2 regions of the Klenkia sp. AC732 genome follow, and region 1 is predicted to be linked to the other one. Evidence: riboswitches for the same ligand, from Rfam matches in the RefSeq annotation. Region 1 holds a riboswitch; the other holds the start of a gene.
What was found. A riboswitch is a leader RNA that binds a small molecule or an ion and turns the genes downstream of it on or off. The one in region 1 is predicted to bind S-adenosylmethionine.
Positions count from the first base shown of each region.

Region 2: linked by a shared signal. The riboswitch ahead of AC0IVP_RS12175 (aminotransferase class V-fold PLP-dependent enzyme) and the one ahead of AC0IVP_RS10690 (bifunctional o-acetylhomoserine/o-acetylserine sulfhydrylase) in region 1 are both predicted to bind S-adenosylmethionine.

Region 1 covers NZ_CEEDOS010000018.1:59,265-62,449, forward strand. The annotation lists gene AC0IVP_RS10685 (ABC transporter ATP-binding protein) at 1-1,744, shown strand, start outside; SAM riboswitch class IV at 1,788-1,905, shown strand; gene AC0IVP_RS10690 (bifunctional o-acetylhomoserine/o-acetylserine sulfhydrylase) at 1,951-3,185, shown strand, end outside.
Region 2 covers NZ_CEEDOS010000022.1:5,683-8,867, reverse strand. The annotation lists gene AC0IVP_RS12185 (methionine ABC transporter permease) at 1-391, shown strand, start outside; gene AC0IVP_RS12180 (MetQ/NlpA family ABC transporter substrate-binding protein) at 411-1,226, shown strand; SAM riboswitch class IV at 1,343-1,455, shown strand; gene AC0IVP_RS12175 (aminotransferase class V-fold PLP-dependent enzyme) at 1,496-2,869, shown strand; partial or broken gene AC0IVP_RS12170 (DMT family transporter) at 2,983-3,185, opposite strand, start outside.

The DNA.
Region 1 (3,185 bases):
CGAGCGCTCCCCCGTGTCCCTGCGACGCGTGCTGGCGCTCTTCGCCCCCCACCGGCTCCAGGTGGGCACCGTCATGGCGCTGATCGTGCTCAGCTCGCTGATCGCCCTGGCCACCCCCTTCCTGGTCCGCACCGTCATCGACGACGCGCTCCCGCACGCCGACGTCCGGCTGCTCGCCTGGGCCGTGGCCGGCATGGTCGCCGTCGCCGCGTCCACCGCACTGCTCGGCGTCGTCCAGACCTGGCTGTCCACCACCGTCGGCCAGAAGGTCATGCACGGCCTGCGGACGTCGGTCTTCACGCACCTGCAGCGCCAGTCGCTGGGCTTCTTCACCCGCACCCGCGGCGGTGAGGTGCAGTCCCGGCTGACCAACGACATCGGCTCCATGCAGTCGGTGGTCACCTCGACCGCCACCAGCCTGGCCTCCAACGCCACCACCGTCGTCGGCACCGTGGTCGCCATGGCCGCGCTGAGCTGGCGGCTGTCCCTGCTGTCCCTCGTCGTGCTGCCGCCGGCGATCTGGCTGACCCGCAAGGTCGCGCTGATGCGCCGCGAGGTCACCGGCGAGCGCCAGCGCCGGATGGCGGACATGCAGACCCAGGTCGAGGAGGGGCTGTCGATCTCCGGCGTCCAGCTCGGCAAGACCCTGGGCACCGGCCCGGCGCAGTCCCAGCGCTTCGCCCGCACGTCGGAGGAGCTGGTGGCCCTCGAGGTCCGCTCCCAGCTGGCCGGCCGCTGGCGGATGGCCTCGATGAGCATCGTGTTCGCCGGGATCCCGGCGCTGATCTACCTCGTCGCCGGCCTGCCCGCGACGTCGGGTGGCATGACGATCGGCACGCTGGTCGCCTTCACCGCCCTGCAGGGGACCCTGTTCCGCCCGCTGATGGGCCTGCTGGACGTCGGCGGTCAGCTGATCACCTCGATGGCGCTGTTCAGCCGGGTCTTCGAGTACCTGGACCTACCGGTGGACATCGACGACCCGGCCGAGCCCGTCGCCCTGCCGCACGTGCGCGGCGAGGTCCGCCTCGAGCACGTCGGGTTCTCCTACGACGGCGCCCGCGCCGCCCTCACCGACGTCGACCTGGTCGTCCCGGCCGGCAGCACGCTGGCCCTGGTCGGCGAGACCGGCTCGGGCAAGTCGACGCTGGCCTCGCTGGTGTCCCGGCTCAACGACGTCACCACCGGCCGGGTGACCATCGACGGCGTCGACGTCCGCGACCTGTCGCTGGCCGAGCTGGCCCGGGTGGTCGGCGTGGTCAGCCAGGAGACCTACCTGCTGCACACCACGATCCGGGAGAACCTGCGCTACGCGAAGCCCGACGCCACCGACGCCGACATCGAGCAGGCCGCCCGGCGCGCCCAGGTGCACCAGGTCATCGCCGCGCTGCCCGACGGCTACGACACCATGGTCGGCGCCCGCGGCCACCGGTTCTCCGGCGGGGAGAAGCAGCGGCTGGCCATCGCCCGCACACTGCTGCGCGACCCGCGGGTGCTGGTGCTCGACGAGGCCACCAGCGCGCTGGACAACGAGACCGAGCGCGCCGTGCAGGCCGCCCTCGACGAGGTCGCCCGCGGCCGGACGACGATCACCATCGCCCACCGGCTGTCCACCGTCCGGGACGCCGACACCATCGCGGTGCTCGACGCCGGGCGGGTGCTCGAGCAGGGCAGCCACGACGAACTGGTCGCCCGCGGCGGCCGGTACGCGCTGCTGGCCGGGGGCACGGCGGCCGTCCCCGCCTGACCCAGGGTGACGCGGGCCGCCGGGTCGTCCTACGATCGTCACGGCTCACGAGAGGCAGCGACAAGCACCTGGCTGGCTGCCCGGCAACCGCTACTCCGTCTGCGGTGCTCCAGGGGAAGAGCCGGTGTGGACGGCGCCCGCCGTCCGCGCAAGCGACGGAGTGCCCGTACGCCCGGGCCCTCCCGATCACCAGGAGGACGTGGCGCATGACCGACCCCAGCGGCTGGAGCTTCGAGACCCGGCAGATCCACGCCGGAGCGAGCCCCGACCCCACCACCGGCGCCCGCGCGCTGCCCATCTACGCGACGACCAGCTACCAGTTCCGCGACAGCCAGCACGCCGCGGACCTGTTCGCCCTCGCCGAGATGGGCAACATCTACACCCGCATCATGAACCCGACGCAGGACGCGCTGGAGCAGCGCGTCGCGTCGCTGGAGGGCGGTGTCGCCGCCCTCGCCGTCTCCTCCGGGCAGGCCGCGGAGACCCTGGCGATCCTCAACCTGGCCGAGGCCGGGGACCACGTCGTGGCCTCGGCGTCGCTGTACGGCGGCACGTACAACCTGCTGCACCACTCGCTGCCCAAGCTGGGCGTGACGGTGTCCTTCGTCGAGGACCCCGACGACCCGCAGGCCTGGCAGGCCCTCGTGCAGGACAACACCCGCGCCTTCTACGCCGAGACGATCGGCAACCCCAAGGGCGACGTCCTGGACATCTCCGCGGTCAGCGAGGTCGCGCACCGCAACGGCGTGCCGCTGATCGTGGACAACACGATCGCCACCCCGTACCTGATCCGGCCCATCGAGTTCGGTGCCGACGTCGTCGTCCACTCGGCGACGAAGTACCTGGGCGGGCACGGCACCGCCGTGGCCGGCGTGATCGTCGACAGCGGCAACTTCGACTGGACCGGGGGCAGGCACCCCATGTTCACCACCCCGGACCCGACGTACAACGGCGTGGTCTACGCCGACCTCGGCGCCCCGGCGTTCGCGCTCAAGGCCCGGGTGCAGCTGCTGCGCGACCTCGGCCCGGCCATCTCGCCGTTCAACGCCTTCCTGGTGGTGCAGGGCATCGAGACCCTGTCGCTGCGCCTGGACCGGCACGTGGCCAACGCCCAGCGGGTCGCGGAGTGGCTCGAGGCCCGGGACGAGGTGGAGTCCGTGCACTACGCCGGGCTGCCGTCCTCCCCCTGGCACGCGGCCGGCAAGAAGTACGCCCCCAAGGGGACCGGCGCCGTGCTGGCGTTCGAGATCGTCGGGGGCGTCGCCGCCGGCAAGGCGTTCGTCGAGGCCCTGGAGCTGCACAGCCACGTCGCCAACATCGGCGACGTGCGCAGCCTGGTCATCCACCCGGCGTCCACCACGCACTCCCAGCTGACCCCCGAGGAGCAGCTGACCGCCGGCGTCACCCCGGGCCTGGTGCGCCTGGCCGTGGGCCTGGAGGG
Region 2 (3,185 bases), on a different contig from region 1:
CTCCACCGCCGCGATCGTCCCGCTGACCATCGGCGCCGTCCCGTTCCTGGCCCGGCTGGTCGAGACCAGCCTGCGCGAGGTCGCGCACGGCAAGGTCGAGGCGGCCCTGGCGATGGGCGCCCGCCGCCGGGACGTCGTCCGCACCGTGCTGCTGCCCGAAGCGCTGCCCTCGCTGGTCGCCGGCGTCACCGTCACCGTCGTCGCGCTGATCAGCTACTCGGCCATGGCCGGCGCCATCGGCGGCGGCGGCCTGGGCGACTTCGCCATCCGGTTCGGCTACCAGCAGTTCCGCACCGACATCACCCTGCTCACCGTCGCCCTGCTGCTCGTCGTCGTCCAGGCGCTGCAGTTCGGCGGCGACACCTGGGCGCGCCGACTGGCGCGTCGCTGACCACCCCATGGAGAACCTCGTGCGTCGCCTCGCCCTGACCCTGTCCGCCCTCACCACCACCGCGGTCCTCGCTGCCTGCGGCGGTGGGGACGCCGAGCTGTCCGGCGCCGACGAGCCGCTGCGCGTCGGTGCCTCGCCGGTCCCGCACGCGGAGATCCTGCGCTTCGTGGAGGAGAACCTGGCCGAGGACGCCGGGCTGGACCTCGACGTCGTCGAGTTCACCGACTACGTGCAGCCCAACGTCGCGCTGGACGACGGCTCGTTGGACGCCAACTTCTTCCAGACCGTGCCCTACCTGGAGGAGCAGGAGTCGACCGCGGGCTACGACTTCACCGCCCTGGAGCCGGTGCACGTCGAGCCGCTGGGCATCTACTCGCAGTCGCTGACCGACCTGTCGCAGCTGGAGCAGGGCGCGACCGTGGCGATCCCGAACGACCCCACCAACGCCGCCCGCGCGCTGCGGCTGCTGGAGGCCAACGACCTGGTCGTGCTGGCCGACACCGGTGACGCCGCCCCCACCTCGCTGGACGTGGAGAGCAGCCCGCTGGACCTGGAGATCTCCGAGGTCGAGGCGGCCCAGGTGCCCCGCTCGCTGGCCGACGTCGACATCGCGGTGATCAACGGCAACTACGCCATCGACGCCGACCTGTCCCCGGCGCAGGACGCCCTCGCGCTGGAGGAGGCCGAGGGCAACCCCAACGCCAACCTGGTGGTCGTGCGCGCCGGTGACGAGTCCGACGAGCGGATCCAGACCCTGGAGGAGCTGCTGCACTCCGACGAGGTGCGCCAGTTCATCCTCGACGAGTACGACGGCGCGGTCATCCCCGCGTTCTGACCCGCACGGCCCCGGGCCGGGCAGCTCCTCGCGGGGCTGTCCGGCCCGTGCCGTCTGTTCTCCACCACGTCGATCGGGATTGACGGGTAGCCCGGGGGTCTGCCAGGCTGGGACCAGGTCACGAGTACCAGCGCGAAGCCCCGGCTCGCTGGTCGGCAACCCTTCCACCGCGATGGGGTGCTCCGGGTGACGACCCGGCGGCTGCGCAGCGCAGCCGCAAGCGCCGGTCCCGCCTCGCGTGCGGGCCCTGACCCACCAGGAGTCCGAGCATGTCCACGACCCTCGCCTGCCGTCCCGTCCCCGCCCTGCTGCCCGCCGTCGGCGCCGACACCCGCGTGCCGCTGGTCACCGGCGGCACCGCGCAGTACGCCAACCTCGACGTCGCCGCGAGTGCCCCGGCACTGGCCGCGGTCGCCGCCCGAGTGGCCGAGGCGCTGCCGCTCTACGCCAGCGTGCACCGCGGCGCCGGCCACCTCTCCCAGGTCTCCACGGCCCTGTACGAGTCGGCGCGGGACACCGTCGCGGCCTTCGTCGGCGCCCGCCCGGACGACGTCTGCGTGCTGACCCGCAACACCACCGACGGCCTGGGACTGCTCGCCGGCTGCCTGCCCGCCGGTGGCGCGGTGCTGGTGCTGGACTGCGAGCACCACGCCGACCTGCTGCCGTGGCAGCAGCGCGAGCGGTCCGGCGGCGGCGCCTGCACCGTGCTGCCCACCCGGCCCACCGTGGCCGACACCCTGCGGGCGCTGGGCGAGGCGCTGGCCGCCCGGTCCTACGCCCTGGTCGCCGTCACCGGCGCCTCCAACGTCACCGGGGAGTCGCTGCCGTTGGCAGACGTCGTCGCGCTGGCGCACGCCGCGGGTGCCCGGGTGGTCGTCGACGGCGCCCAGTCCGTCCCGCACCGCCGGTTCTCCCTCGCCGACTCCGGTGCGGACTGGGTTGCCTTCTCCGGGCACAAGGCCTACGCACCCTTCGGCGTCGGCGCCCTGGTCGGGCGGCGGGACTGGCTGGACACCGGCCGCCCGCACCTGGCCGGTGGGGGAGCCGTCACCGAGGTCACGGTCGAGTCGGCCGGCTGGGTGGCCGCCCCGCACCGGCACGAGGGCGGGTCGCCCAACGTCCTGGGCGCCGTCGCCCTCGCCGCCGCCTGCGACGCGCTCGCCGCGCTGGCCCCCGGCGAGCTCGAGGAGCACGAGCGGGCCCTCCGCGAGCAGCTCGTCGAGGGGCTGGACGCCGTGGACGGCGTGCGGCTGCTGCGCATCTGGTCGGACTCGGTGGAGCCCACCGGCGTCGTCGGCTTCACCGTCGCGGGCGCCGACCCGGGCCTGGTCGCGGCGTACCTGTCCGCCGAGCACGGCATCGGCGTGCGGGACGGGCGGTTCTGCGCGCACCCGCTGCTGGCCCGGCTCGGCGTCCCCGAGGGGGCGCTGCGGGCCAGTGTCGGGGTGGGCACCACCGGTGACGACGTCGCCCGGCTGGTGACCGCCGTCGCCCGGTTCGTCGCCGACGGGCCGGCGGTGGACTACGCCGTGGTCGAGGGCCGCTGGCAGCCCGTGAGCGACCCGCGCCCGGTCGCCGGGCTGGCCGGCGCGGACCTGACCGCCGTCGCCCGCGGCGCCGGGTGCGGCGGCCCGGCGGTCTGACCGGGGGACGACGGGTGAGGGGGCGTGCGGCCGGTCCGCGCGTCCCCTCGCACCGGCGGGCGTGTCCGACGGCGCAGCGCCCGGGTCACCGCCGGCTGGCCGAGGGCGATGCCGCCGACGACGAGCGCCGCGCCCACGACCTGCCGGCCGGTCAGTGACTCGCCACCCAGCAGGCAGCCCAGCGCGACCCCGGTGAGCGGGTTGAGCAGGCCGATCAGGCCGACGGTGCCGGTGCTCAGGTGGCGCAACCCCGCGAACCAGCAGACGAACGCCAGCGCGGTGGCCACCGTCGTGACCCAGGCGAAGCCGAGCACCG